2 regions of the Nisaea sediminum genome follow, and region 1 is predicted to be linked to the other one. Evidence: predicted binding sites of a transcription regulator. Region 1 holds the regulator's gene; the other holds the start of a gene.

Region 1 (7,256 bases):
GAAACGGATCCCGGAAAAATGGCTACTGCACGCGCATCACTGGCTGATCCTGCACGGCCGTTATATCTGCAAGGCGCGCAAGCCGAATTGTCCGGTCTGTCCGGTCAGCGATCTCTGCAATTTCAAGGACAAGACGGTTGAGCCGGCGTGAGGGCGAACGGGGTTCAGTTCCGCGCGGAGCGCGATATGCCCTGGCGCAGCAGAGTGACGAAACACTCGTCCCGGGCCACTTCCTGTTCGCGGCGGGAGCGGAATTCGTAATAGGTGACCGCGAGGCTCTGGCCGATTTCATAGAGGAAGAGATCGAGGACGCAGGCCTCGGTCCTGTATTGCCAGACCTCCGCGGACATGTCCCGGCGCACGAAGGCCGGTTCGCCGAGGATCGCCGAGAGATCGCGGCGCCGCAGGTCGAGCAGCCGGCTCGGGTCCCGCTCGGCCGCGCTGAAACCGGGCGGGAGCTGTGCCGTCGTTTCCGTCCCCGCGCGGCGCACCGGTTCGGTCACCGGCGCGACCTCGTCGGCCTTGGTGACTTCGGTCGGTGCGCTGACCGCGGCGGCGCGGCCCGCATCGCCGGTCTTCTGGACCTCGCTGCCGCAGGCGTGCAATGCGATCGCGATCAGGACGCTCAGGATTAGACGCACGATAAAATCAGTCTCCGCGGCGGCAGGTCACGAACTCGCGTCGTCCTTGTAGACCGTGATGGTGCCGTCGATCTCGCCGCCGAGTTCGACTTCCAGACGGCCGAAACGCACGGTGCCCTTCACGTGACCGGTGCCCCGGACGCGCAGTGTATCGCGGACCACCAGCGTGCCCTCGAAATGTCCGCCGATCACCGCTTCGTCGATGATGACCTTGCCCTTGAAGCGGCCGGTCTCCGTCACTTCGAGATGGCGGCTGTTTTCCAGCGTGGCGTCTACATTGCCTTCGACGACGAGAGAGTCGCAGGCGGTGATCTCGCCGGTCAGCGAAATCTCCGGTCCGACCGTCAGCTTCTTGGCCTCGCCGCCGCGCGGGGGCGTACCGCGCCGGCTGGGTGCGCCCGGAAGATCGAGTGTCCGCCGCGGGATTTCCGGGACGTAACCGGATGAGGAAGGTTTGCTCGGCTGCATTTTGGACTCCCCGTCCGGCTTGTCTGATTTGACCTCAGTGAAGGACGGCGCCGCCGGTTCCAAGCGGTCCTCCGCACGAGGCTCCCGTGCACTCACGCCGGGAGTGATTTCTCCGCCGCTGCCCGTGGTAGCCCCGGAGCCGGATTTTTTACGCCGAAACATCAGATCGTCAACTCATATGTGATGATTGGATTTCGCGGTCATCGACCTTAATACTCAAAGACTTATTATCATTTCTTCATGTCGTTCCGCAAGTATTCGAAGCGATGCAGCATAAAAGCGGTCGCAATGACCGGGCCGGCGAGGTTCAGGACGGGGATCGTCATGATCGCTGCGATCAGCACGCCGCTGAGGAAAACCGACCCTGATTTCTGCTTTCGCAGGGCTTTCGCCTCCGCCGGTTCCATGCGGCGCAGGGCCACCATCTCGAAGAATTCCCGGCCGAGCAGATAGCCGTTTGCCCCGTAGAAAAGCACAAGGTTGATGCCGGGGAGCAGATAGAACGGCAGCAGCACGAGGTTCACGAGGATGGTGATCCCGAGGAAGCGCAAGCCTTCGAGAATGGCTTCGCTGATCGGCTGGGGCCGTGCGGGGCCGAGATTCGGATAGTGCCGGGCTTCGACGGCCTTCGATACGGAGTCCAGAAACAGGCTCGAAATTGCGTTCGAGGCACCGGGGAAGAAGAGGAGGCCGAGCACGATCACCACCAGACTTCCAACCCAGGCGAGGAGATCGTCGACCCAGCTGCCGAAATAGGCAATGAGGTCCAGCAGGTACCAAGCCGCGACGCCGAGCAACAGGATGGTCGCGAGCGAGCCGATGACGCTGAGGATGATCGGATTGCGCAGTTTCGGATCGGAAAGCTGGCCGAGTGTGGCCGTCAGGGCAGAAAACATCGATCCTCTCTTCTCTTTGGTCCGTCCCGCAACGGATTAGATGGGACTTCATCAGCCGGGACCAAGCATTTCGTGCCCCTAAGAGCACAGTGCTCCGGCGAGTACAAGGCCTGTCGGGCGAAGCGTCTTCCAATGCCATCGCCGCTCCAGTACCTTGTCGCCCGAATTCGGCGGACCGCAGTTCCGCGATCCAGTCCCTCACCTTGCTTCCGGGAGCCGCCCGCGTATGTCAGCCAAGACCATCGACGTTACCTGCATCGGAAACGCCATCGTAGATGTCATCGCCCGAGCCGATGACAGCTTTCTCTCGGAGAACGGGATCGAGAAGGGCGCGATGAACCTGATCGACGCGGAGCGCGCCGAGAGCCTCTACGACAAGATGGGGCCGGGGATCGAAATGTCCGGCGGATCGGCGGGAAACACCGCTGCCGGGATTGCCGCCCTGGGCGGCGCTGCGGCCTATATCGGCAAGGTCCATGACGACACGCTCGGCAAGGTATTTCGTCATGACATTACGGCGATGGGCGTCCGCTTCGACACGCCGCCGACGCTCGACGGCCCGCCGACGGCGCGCAGCCTCATCATGGTGACACCGGACGCCCAGCGCAGCATGAACACCTTCCTCGGGGCCTGCGTGCAGCTCGGCCCGCAGGATATCGACGGCGACCGGATCGCCGCCAGCAAGGTGGTCTATCTCGAAGGCTATCTGTTCGATCCGCCGGAAGCGAAGAAGGCCTTCATTGAGGCGGCGAAAAGGACCCATGCGAGCGGCGGCAAGGTCGCGCTGACCCTGTCCGATCCGTTCTGCGTCGATCGGCACCGCGACGCCTTCCTGGAACTGGTGGACCATCATATCGACATTCTGTTCGCGAACGAGCAGGAGCTGCTGTCGCTCTACCAGACGGACAATTTCGACGACGCTTTGCAGAAGCTGCGCTGGAGCTGCGAGTCCGCCGGCGTGACGCGCGGGGCGAAAGGTTCGCTCGTGCTGCACAAGGACGAGGTGCATGTGATCGATGCGGAGCCGATCGAAAAGGTGGTCGACACTACAGGTGCCGGCGATCTCTATGCGTCGGGCTTCCTCTACGGCTACACCCAGGGCATGACGCCGGCCGACTGGGGCCGGGCCGGCAGCGTCGCCGCCGCCGAAGTGATCTCGCATTACGGCGCGCGGCCCGAAGCGGATCTCAAAGACCTGCTGGCGGCCCGGCTTGCTTGAGACCGCGCGCGGCATCCGTGACTGGGCGGTCGAGACGGCGGCGCTTTATCTGAAACGCCGTGTCCTGGTCGTCCTGCTTCTCGGCTTCTCAAGCGGGCTTCCGCTGCTGCTTTCCTTTTCGACTCTCAGCGCCTGGATGCGGGAGTCGGGCGTCGATTTGACGACCATCGGCGTCTTCGCGCTGGTCGGGACGCCCTTCACGCTGAAATTCCTCTGGGCGCCGCTGATGGACCGGCTCGCGGTCCCGCTGCTTGGCCGGTTGCTCGGGCGGCGCCGGGCCTGGTTGCTGACGACACAGCTTCTGTTGATGTCGGCGATTGTGCTCATGGGCGCGACCGACCCGGTGGCAACACCCTGGCTGATGGCGCTCTTCGCGGTCGTCGTCAGCTTTTGCGCCGCAAGTCAGGACATCGTCGTTGACGCCTATCGAATCGAATCTCTCAGCGAGGACGAGCAGGGCGCGGGGGCGGCCGCCTATACGCTCGGCTACCGTGTCGGCATGCTCGCCGCCGGAGCGGGCGCGCTGATCGTCGCGGACCAGGCCGGCTGGTTCACCGCCTATCTTGCGATGGCCGGGTTGGTTCTGGTCGGGATTTTCACCGTGCTATCCAGCCCGGAGCCGGAAACCGGTGTCCCGGAACCGAAGGCGAATACCCCGGCAGAGTGGCTGCGGAGCGCCGTCTACGAGCCGTTCGCGGAGTTTCTGACCCGGCGTGGCGCGCTGCTGATCCTCGCCTTCATCCTGCTCTACAAGCTCGGGGACGCCTTTCTCGGGACACTCACGAACCCTTTCTATATCGATCTCGGCTTCAGCAAGACCGAGATCGCCGAAGTCACGAAGCTGTTCGGATTGGTGGCGCTGCTGGTCGGGCTGTTCGCCGGTGGCGCGCTGGTGAAGCGCCTCGGTCTGCTCAAAGCGCTGCTGGTCTCCGGCGTGCTGCAAGCGGCGTCCAACCTCATCTTCGTCGCCCAGGCGCTGGCCGGGCACGATGTCTGGATGCTGACCGTGACGATCGGCGTGGAGAATTTCACCGGCGGGATGGGGACGGCGGCGTTCGTCGCCTATCTCTCGAGCCTGACCAATGTCGCCTTCACGGCGACGCAGTACGCGCTGCTCTCGTCCTTCATGGCGTTCGGACGCACGGTGCTGAGCTCCGGTGCGGGCGCGGTCACGGACCATATCGGCTGGATCGGCTTCTTCATCGCCTCGACGGCGATCGCCGTGCCGGGGCTGATCCTGCTTCTGGTGCTGATGCGGATGTTCCCGCCGGAGAAGACCGGCGGGGCCCAGGCATTGGACTGATTAGCCGGCGGACTGATCAGGCGGCGGCGCTCGGTCGGTCGAGCGCGTAGCCTGCCGACCGCACGGTGCGGATCAGATCGGATTCGGTATCGATGTTGATCGCCTTGCGCAGACGGCGGATATGCACGTCCACGGTGCGCGGTTCGACATAGATATCCGGTCCCCAGACCCGGTCGAGCAGCTGCTCGCGGGAGAACACCCGCCCCGGATGCTCGAGGAAATAGCGCAGCAGCCGGAACTCGGTCGGGCCGAGATGGATCTCGCGCTCGTTCCGGCGCACCTTGTGGGCGGCCAGGTCCATTTCCAGATCCTCGAACTGCAGCGTTTCCGCGTCGCTTGCGGGGCGCGTCCGGCGCAGGACCGCGCGGATGCGGGCGATCAGCTCGCTCGGGCTGAACGGTTTTGTGATGTAGTCGTCGGCACCGGCATTGAGGCCGCGGATGCGGTCCCCCTCGTCGCCGCGGGCGGTCAGCATGATGACCGGGATGGCCTTGGTCTCGGGCGTGCGGCGGAGCCGGCGGCAGACCTCGACGCCGGAGAGCAGCGGCAGCATCCAGTCGAGCAGGATCAGGTCGGGGTTCTTTTCCATCGCGAGAAGCATCGCTTCCTCGCCGTCACCGGCCTCCAGGACCTCGAAGCCTTCCCGTTCCAGATTGTAGCGCAGGAGGGTGACGATCGGCGCCTCGTCCTCCACCACCAGGATCTTCTGACTCATCATATTCATCGGACTTCTACTCTCGATTTCAACGCTTACTCAGGCATTTCGACGACGTAGCTGGCGTCCTCGCCTTTCGGGCGATCCGCTTCCATTTTCTTTCCCTTGATCTGGAAGTGCACGGTCTCGGCGATGTTGGTCGCGTGATCGCCCATCCGCTCCAGGTTCTTGGCAATGAAGAGAAGGTGAGTCGATGCCGTGATGTTGCGCGGATCCTCCATCATGTAGGTCAGGAGTTCGCGGAACAGGCTGGTATAGAGCTCGTCGATGTCCTCGTCCCGGTGCCAGGCGGCGACGGCGAGCTCGAGATCGTCATCGGCATAGGCGTCCAGAACGTCCTTGATCAGCGACTTCACCAGGCTGCCGATCCGCACGATGCCGTTGGCCGGCGGAATTTCCGGCAGGCCGCTGAGCACGATCGCCCGCTTGCCGATATTGGCGGCATAGTCGCCGATCCGTTCCAGGTCGCTGACGATCTTGAGGCTGGCAACGACGGTTCGAAGATCGCCGCCGAGCGGCTGGCGCAGCGCGAGCAGGCGGAGACTCATCGCCTCGATCTCGGCCTCGAGCGCGTCGATCCGGCCGTCCGCTTCGCGCACCTTCTGCGCCAGCGCCTGATCGCGGCGATGCACGGCGCGGACTGCGGACTCACACTGCGCTTCGACCAACCCACCCATCTGGGCGATCTTGGCTTTCAGGGTATCGAGATCCTCGTCGAAGGAGCGGACAATGTGGTCGTTCATCGGCATCTGTGTGCTCTCAATGGCCCGGATCAGCCGAACCGCCCGGTGATGTATCCCTGGGTGCGGGAATCCGTCGGATTGGTGAAGATCTGCTCGGTATCGCCGACCTCGACCAGCTCGCCCAGATGGAAAAAGGCGGTGCGCTGGGAGACGCGGGCGGCCTGCTGCATGGAGTGAGTGACGATCACGATGGTGAAGTTCTCGCGCAGCTCGTCGATCAGCTCCTCGATCTTCGCCGTCGCGATCGGATCGAGCGCCGAGCAGGGCTCGTCCATCAGGATCACTTCCGGGTTGACCGCGATCGCGCGGGCGATGCAGAGCCGCTGTTGCTGTCCGCCGGAGAGACCGGTGCCGGGTTCCAGCAGGCGGTCCTTCACCTCCTCCCAGAGGCCGGCCTTGGTCAGGCTGGTCTCGACGATCTCGTCGATCTCGGCCTTGCTCGCGGCCGTGCCGTGGATGCGCGGGCCGTAGGCGATGTTGTCATAGATCGATTTCGGGAACGGGTTCGGCTTCTGGAACACCATGCCGACCCGGGCGCGAAGCTGCACCGGATCGAGGTCAGAGCTGTAGATGTCCTCGTCGTCGAGGGTGATCTTGCCTTCGACCCGGCAGATGTCGATGACGTCGTTCATCCGGTTGAGGCAGCGCAGGAAGGTGGACTTGCCGCAGCCGGACGGACCGATCAGTGCCGTCACCTCGTTCGGCTTGATCTCAAGATCGACATCCATCAGCGCCTGCTTTTCGCCGTAGAAGACCTTGACCTTGTCGCCCTTCATCTTCGGCGTCGCGGTGGAGGCCGAGGAACCGCTCGTCTTGCTCATCTTTGCTTTCTCGCTCATCGGAAACCTACCAGCGCCGCTCGAACTTCCTGCGGAGCAGGACGGCGACGAAATTCATGAAAATCAGGAACGCCAGCAGCACCATGATGGCGGCCGAAGTGCGTTCGACGAAGGCGCGTTCGGGACTGTCCGCCCAGAGATAGATCTGCACCGGAAGCACGGTGGCGGGATCGGCGAAGCCGCCCGGAATGTCGACGATGAAGGCGATCATGCCGATCATCAGCAGCGGCGCGGTCTCGCCGAGTGCCTGCGCCATGCCGATGATGGTTCCAGTCAGGATGCCCGGCATCGCCAGCGGCAGCACATGATGGGTGACCACCTGCAGCGGGGAGGCGCCAAGGCCGAGCGCGGCCTCGCGGATCGAGGGCGGCACCGCCTTCAGGGCCGAGCGCGCCGCGATGATGATGGTCGGCAGCGTCATCAGCGCCAGCA
Region 2 (7,256 bases), on a different contig from region 1:
CACCAGATCGACCATCTCTCCGTCATGGCGGATCGAGACGCTGCCCTGCTGCGGCAGGTAGTTGGCGTAGAGAGAGCGCAGCAGCGTCGATTTCCCGGCGCCCGAGGGCCCCGCGAGGATCACGCATTCGCCCTTCTCGACGGAGAGCGAGACGTTCTCCAGCACCGTCAGCGTGACGCCGCCCTGATTGTGCAGGGTGAAACGCTTCACCAGGCTTTCGACGCGGATCATTTCGTTCGGATTTTCGGTCATCGGATCACACCGGCAGGATCGAGGAGACGAGAAGCTGGGTATAGGCGTGCTGCGGATCGTCGAGCACCTGGTCTGTCAGGCCCTGTTCGACGACCTTGCCGCGGCGCATCACCATCAACCGGTCGGAGAGCAGGCGGACGACGCCGAGATCGTGGGTCACGATGATGCAGGCGATGCCGAGCTGGCGCACGAGACCGCGGACGAGGTCCAGCAGGCGGGCCTGGACCGAGACGTCGAGCCCGCTGGTCGGCTCGTCCATGAAGACGAGGCGCGGCTTGGTCACGAGGTTGCGGGCGATCTGCAGGCGTTGCTGCATGCCGCCGGAGAAGGTGCGCGGCAGATCGTCCATGCGGCCGAGATCCATCTCGACCTTCTCAAGCCATTCCGAAGAGGTCTCGCGAATGGTCTCGTAATGCCGTTCGCCGACCGCCATCAGCCGCTCGCCGACATTGGCGCCGGCGGAGACGTTCATCCGCAACCCGTCGCGGGCGTTCTGGTAGATGATCCCCCAGTCGGTCCGCATCAGCATGCGCCGCTCGGCCTCCGAAAGGGCGTAGATGTCCTGCAAGCCGTCGACGCGGGTGTTGAACCGCACGATTCCCTCGGTCGGCTGCATCAGCCCGGAGGCGCAGCGCAGCAGGGTCGACTTGCCAGAACCGGACTCGCCGACGATGCCCAGCACCTCGCCCGGATAAAGGGAGAAGCTGACGTCCTGGCAGCCTATATTCTGGCCGTATTTCTGGGTGACGCCCTCGACCTGGAGCAGGGGACCGTCCTCGCGCCGTGCCGTCATTGGGCATCTCCCTTCGTTTCGGTGCCTGCCGGAACGCCCAGGTGGCCGACATGGCCTGCCTCGCGGCGCTCCGCGCAATAGTCGCTGTCCGAGCAGACATACATCTTGCCGCCTGCATCGTCGGTGATGACCTCGTCGAGATAGCTGTCATCGGCGCCGCAGAGCGCGCATGTGTCTTCCCAGGACTGGATGGTGAAGGGATGGTCCTCGAAATCGAGGCTCTTCACGTCGGTATAGGGCGGCACGGCGTAGATCCGCTTCTCGCGCCCGGCGCCGAACAGCTGCAGCGCGGCCATCTGGTGCATTTTCGGATTGTCGAATTTCGGGATTGGGCTCGGCGCCATGATATAGCGGCCGTTCACCTGGACCGGGTAGTTGTAGGAGGTGGTGATGCGGCCGAAGCGCGCGATGCTCTCGTAGAGGCTGACATGCATGACGCCGTATTCCTCGAGCGCATGCATCTTGCGCGTCTCGGTCTCGCGCGGCTCGACCCAGCGCAGCGGCTCGGGGATAGGCACCTGGTAGACGAGGATCTGCTCCTCGGTCAGCGGCTTCTCGGGTATCCGGTGCCGGGTCTGGATGACCGTGGCCTCCGCGGTCTTCTCGGTGGTCGCGACGCCTGCCGTCTTGGCGAAGAAGCGGCGGATGTTCACGGCGTTCGTCGTGTCGTCCGCGCCCTGGTCGATCACTTTCAGCGTGTCGTCGCGGCCGATCACCGCGGCCGTGACCTGCATCCCTCCGGTACCCCAGCCGTAGGGCAGCGGCATTTCCCGGCTGCCGAAGGGGACCTGGTAGCCCGGGATCGCGACGCCCTTCAGGATCGCGCGGCGGATCATCCTCTTCGTCTGCTCGTCGAGATAGGCGAAGTTGTATCCCTCGACCTGGGCGACCGGTTGGTCGTGTTCCGGGGCCTGCCAGGGCTGGGGGCTTTGATTGGTGCTCATGCTCTCGTCCTACTCGGCCGCGGCCAGTTCGTCGTCATCGGTTCGGTTCTCTTTCTCGCGCGCTTCGATCTCGGCGCGGAGCTCGCGCACGGTCACGAGTTCGCCCTGGAAATCGACATAGTGCGGAAGCTTGAGGTGCTGGACGAAGCCGGAGGCCTCGACATTGTCGGAATGGTAGAGGACGAATTCCTCGTCCTGCGCCGGGGCCTCGATCTCCTCTCCGAACTCCCGCGCCCGAAGCGCCCGGTCGACCAGCGCCATGGACATCGCCTTGCGCTCGCAATGGCCGAAGGTCAGGCCGTAGCCGCGGGTGAATTGCGGCGGCACCTTCGAGGAGCCCTTGAACTGGTTGACCATCTGGCATTCGGTGACGGTGATCTCGCCGATCTCGATCTCGAATCCGAGTTCCTCTGGCACGAAAGACACGGGCAGTTCTCCCATGCGGATCTCACCGGCAAAGGGGTGGGCATTGCCGAAGCCGCGCTGGGTCGAATAGCCGAGCGCGAGCAGGAAGCCCTCGTCGCCGCGCGCCAGGTTCTGTAGGCGCGTCGCCCGGTCGGCCGGGAAGCTCATCGACTCCCGGGTGAGATCCGGCACCGTTCCATCCTCGTCGTCGGGAATTTCGAGCTCGATCAGGCCCTCATGATCGAGGATGTCGGCAACCCGCGGCATGCCTTCCGGAACCGGCTCGTCCGATTTCGGCGCTTCCCTGGTCTCGCCGTTCGCCGCCAGCGTGAAATCGAGCAAGCGGTGCGTATAGTCGAAGCTCGGGCCGAGGATCTGGCCGCCGGGGAGATCCTTGTAGGTGGCGGATATCCGCCGGCGGATCTGCATCTTCGCGGTATCGATCGGCAGCGAGGCGCCGAACCGGGGCAGGGTGGTGCGGTAGGCCCGGAGCAGGAAGACGGCTTCCTGGATGTCGCCATTCGCCTGCTTGATCGCGAGTGCGGCCAGATCCGGGTCGTGGAGCGAACCTTCGGTCATCACCCGGTCGACGGCGAGCGGAAGTTGTTCGCGGATCTGCGCGATGGAGAGTTCCGGAACCCTGCGGTCGCCCCGGCGGATATCGGCGAGGTAGCGCAGCGAGTTCTCGATCGCCTTGTCGCCGCCTTTGACTGCTACATACATAGCGCTATTCCTTTCCTGCCGTGAGCGAGACCGTCGTCGTCCGGGGGATCGCCACCATCGAGGCGCCCGAGACGAAGACCAGATCGATGCCGCGGGGGAAGTAGCGCTGCTGCGCGGCGCGCACGGTCCAGAAGCCGGCGGGAACGTCCGGCAGGTCGAGACGCGTCGTGTCCTTGATGCCGGGGCCGCTGAGAACCAGCGGACCGCCGGCTTCTACGGTATCGACCTGGATCAGCAGGGTCGCTCCGTTCTCCGGATACTCGTCGGTTCCCGAATTGAAGCCGGAAAGGCTCTCCGGCGCTTTATCGAGGATCGCGAAGGCGGCTTCCATCGGGTCGTCGGTGATCCGCGTGCCGCAGTGGAACTTCAGGTAGGTCTCCGCCGCATTCGTCGAAAGGGCGGGGGAGACATAGAGCGGCGTCTCGAAATCGACCAGGGCGAGGGCGATGGCCGTTGCCGCTCGGTCGAGCGTGCTCGGACCCTCAAGGTCGATGTCTATGGTCTGCACCGTTCCGGGGCGGGCCATGGCTTCAAGAAGATGCCGGAACACCTGCTGGGACTCCGTCACCGTATCGGCGAAACCGGGCGTGAGATGCGGCGCGTGGGCCAGATTGTCGGCGGACATCGGCTCAGTTCTCCCGTGCCACGGTGAAGAATTCGACCTTGGTCGCCGCCGCCTTGCGGCTGGCCTGCTTACGCCGGTCGAGATGCCGCAGTTCGAGCGGCTTGATGATCGAATGTTCGATGGTCTCGGAGCGCTCCCTGCGCTGCATCAGCGCGTCGATGACGGCTGCGACTTCTGCGTGATCCTTATTGCGCCCGGAGACATAGCCGTGTCCGACGAGGCCGCAGGACAGTCCCACCGTGCAGCGCGTGACCGTCATTTCGCCCAGATTGAAGCGATTTCCGGTGCCGCCCATGCGTCCGCGGACCATCACCATGCCGATTTCCGGTGCGCGGATCCGGTTCCATTGAGGTTTGTCCGGGAGGTTCTGCCAGAGGCTGTTCAGATCTTCGTAGGACGCCTTCGCAAGAATGGACATCCAGCGCTTGCGCTCTTTCGAGTGTGGCGGCGAGGCTTGCGGTTCCATCGGCTTGTCCTTTTGTTCGACAAATTCATAATTTGTCTAGATGTCTATATCTTTATGTGTTATAGACCCGCCCGACGCTCCACGCAATGGGGGCTGGATGAAACTTTGATGACTGTTGGAGAGGCGCCTTGATCGAACGCAACAGCGGACAGGCCATTTGGCGGCAGATCGCGACCGATATCTCCGACGCGATCCGTTCCGGACACTACGCACCGGGCAGCAAGCTGCCGACCGAGGCGGAGCTCTCGCAGCTTTACGGGGTCAACCGGCATACGTTACGCCGGGCCGTTTCCGAACTGGCGGAAGACGGCGTGATCCGGGTCGAGCAGGGGCGCGGTAGTTTCGTCCAGGAGCATGTGCTCGATTATCTCGTCGCGAAGAAGACCCGCTTCTCCGACAACGTCTTGAGCCAGAAACGCACGCCGGGTGGCCGTACTCTGCTGCTGCAGGAGGAAGAGGGAGACCCCGCTATCCTAAAGCAGCTCGGCCTCACCAGATCGAGCAAGCTGACGCGCCTCGACCGAGTCGGGGAGGTAGACGGCAGGCCGATCTCGGTCGGCAGCCACTATTTCCCCTCGGTCCGCGTGCCCGGCTTCGCGGATCTGCATAGGGAACTGGATTCGATCACCAAGGTTCTGACGCGGCTCGGCCATGGCGAATATACCCGAAAGGTCACGCGCGTGACGGCCCGGATGCCGGACGCTGCCGACGCGGATCTGCTGCAGCAGCCGCGCAGCCGTCCTGTGCTGGTCGTCGAGTCGATAAATGTGACGCCCGACGGCAAACCTATTGAGTACGGCATTGCCCGCTATGCCGCGGATCGCTTCCAACTGGTGTTCGAAAGCTGAGCGGATCCTTCCTGGAACGATTGTTCGTCTCGGATTCGAAAGAAACTGATCGCAAAGCGATCCTTGACCTTGGGGACGCCTCAGGCGAGGTAATACGAGAACTTCAACCCGCGTGAAGCGGGACGAACAAGGGAGGCAGGCGAAGATCCTGCCTGATGGTTTGATGGTGACATCCACCTACGTTTTGCGTCTCGTCAAAGACGTTTTCTCTCCGCATGCCGTTTCGAAGAACCTGCCTGACGCCTTCCGGATTCTGTATTGCAACACGGGAGATCTGGCGTTCGAGGGCGGCAATGTTCTGCAGCCTGACGAGGCGCGGTATATGCGGACCGGTTACGCCCTGCGGGCGGGGACCGAAGGCGGAGAACTCTGGCGCTGGGAAATCGGCGACGCGAAAGCGAAACCCGATCTCGATCTCGGCGAGGGAATTCACAGCGAGCTCATTGTCAGCAATGCGGTCCCGAGCGTCGAGAAGCTGGAAGATTGGCTGATCCGTTGCGACAGCGTGCTTTTTCCGACAGGCGGCGCTGCCGTGCCACACACTCATATGGGCCCGGGTATCCGCTGTATGCGCAACGGCAAGCTGACCCTTTCGAGCGATACGAAATCGCAGGATTACCATCCCGGTGACGCCTGGTTCGAACCGGGCGGTCAGGCCGTCTGGGCCAATGCCTGCACCGACGAATGCACGCGCTTTATCCGCGTTCTCCTTCTGCCCAAGGACCTCAAGGGCAAGAGTTCGATCCGCTATCTGAACGAGGCGGACCGTCAGAAACCCAAATCCCAACGCTATAAGAGTTATGTAGATGAGCTCCTCTCCCTCAAGTAACGGTTCCGGTGCCGGTCGCCTCGGCGGCCACATTCTTGTCGATGCACTGGTGACCGAAGGGGTGGATCTTGTCTTCGGCGTGCCGGGCGAGAGCTATCTCGCGGTAATCGACGGGCTGCAGGAGACCAACGGGATCCGCACCGTGATGTGCCGCCAGGAAGGCGGCGCCGCGATGATGGCGGATGCCTATGGAAAGCTCACCGGCCGTCCGGGTGTCTGCATGGTGACCCGCGGACCGGGCGCGACCAACGCCAGCGCCGGCGTGCATGTCGCTTTCCAGGATTCGACCCCGATGGTGCTGCTGGTCGGTCAGGTCGCCCGCTGGATGGTCGAGCGCGAGGCGTTCCAGGAAATCGACTATCGCCGCATGTTCGGCCAGATGGCCAAATGGGTGGCGCAGATCGACGATGCGGCACGCATTCCGGAATATATCAGCCGGGCCTTCCATACGGCGGTGTCAGGCCGTCCGGGGCCGGTCGTCCTGGCGCTGCCGGAAGACATGCTGATGGACTATGCCGAGGCGCCTCAGATTGCACCCTATGTTCCGGTCGAGCCGCATCCGGGCCAGCAGCAGATGGCCGAATTCCGCGCCATGCTGGAGAAGGCCGAGCGGCCGATGATGATCGTCGGCGGCGGTGGCTGGGACCGCGACGCCTGTGAGAAGATCGAACGGTTCGCGGTCGCCAACGGCATTCCGGTCGGCGCCTCCTTCCGCTGCCAGGATTATTTCGACAATCGCCACCCGCACTATGTCGGCCATGTCGGCATCGGCATCGATCCCTCGCTTGCCGCCCGCATCAAGGAGAGCGACATGGTGATCGCCCTCGGGACGAGGCTGGGGGAGATGACCACGGGCGGCTACACGATGTTCGACATTCCGCGCCCGAAACAGGGGCTGGTGCATATCCACGGCAGTGCCGAGGAATTGGGCCGGGTCTATCAGGGGGACCTGCTGATCAACGCATCCCCGCGCGCCTTCGCGTCCGCGCTGGCCGCGATGAAGCCGGTCGACGGGGCCAAGCGGAAGAAGGATATCGCGAAGGGCCATGCCGATTATCTCGCCACGCTGGAGCCGCTGCCGGTTCCGGGGGCGGTGCAGATGGGCGATATTGCCGCCTGGCTGAACAAGACGCTGCCGGAAGACGCCATCATCACCAACGGGGCTGGCAATTACGCCACCTGGATGCATCGCTTCTACCAGTATCGCGGTTTCCGCACCCAGCTTGCGCCGACCAGCGGGTCCATGGGCTACGGGCTGCCGGCCGCGGTCGCGGCGGCGCTGGTCCATCCGGAACGGGTCGTCGTCTCGATGAACGGCGACGGGTGTTTCATGATGCACGGCCAGGAACTGGCAACGGCCATGCAGCACGG

What was found. The regulator PhoB, encoded in region 1, activates phosphate uptake and scavenging genes when phosphate is short. The targets are predictions, from matches to a motif close to TNTCATAAAACTGTCA.
Region 2: phnF (phosphonate metabolism transcriptional regulator PhnF) is a predicted target of PhoB. The motif match lies at 4,307-4,322, and genes of this name have one in related genera.

The regions. Positions count from the first base shown of each region.
Region 1 covers NZ_JACZCQ010000006.1:595,804-603,059, reverse strand. The annotation lists gene nth (endonuclease III) at 1-151, shown strand, start outside; gene IG122_RS14855 (hypothetical protein) at 165-641, opposite strand; gene IG122_RS14850 (bactofilin family protein) at 669-1,109, opposite strand; gene IG122_RS14845 (EI24 domain-containing protein) at 1,340-2,005, opposite strand; gene IG122_RS14840 (adenosine kinase) at 2,232-3,224, shown strand; gene IG122_RS14835 (AmpG family muropeptide MFS transporter) at 3,217-4,527, shown strand; gene phoB (phosphate regulon transcriptional regulator PhoB) at 4,544-5,242, opposite strand; gene phoU (phosphate signaling complex protein PhoU) at 5,278-5,985, opposite strand; gene pstB (phosphate ABC transporter ATP-binding protein PstB) at 6,015-6,806, opposite strand; gene pstA (phosphate ABC transporter permease PstA) at 6,832-7,256, opposite strand, start outside.
Region 2 covers NZ_JACZCQ010000002.1:216,623-223,878, reverse strand. The annotation lists gene phnL (phosphonate C-P lyase system protein PhnL) at 1-252, opposite strand, end outside; gene phnK (phosphonate C-P lyase system protein PhnK) at 257-1,045, opposite strand; gene IG122_RS04580 (alpha-D-ribose 1-methylphosphonate 5-phosphate C-P-lyase PhnJ) at 1,042-1,989, opposite strand; gene IG122_RS04575 (carbon-phosphorus lyase complex subunit PhnI) at 1,999-3,117, opposite strand; gene phnH (phosphonate C-P lyase system protein PhnH) at 3,122-3,742, opposite strand; gene phnG (phosphonate C-P lyase system protein PhnG) at 3,747-4,208, opposite strand; gene phnF (phosphonate metabolism transcriptional regulator PhnF) at 4,337-5,056, shown strand; gene IG122_RS04555 (cupin domain-containing protein) at 5,220-5,885, shown strand; gene IG122_RS04550 (thiamine pyrophosphate-binding protein) at 5,863-7,256, shown strand, end outside.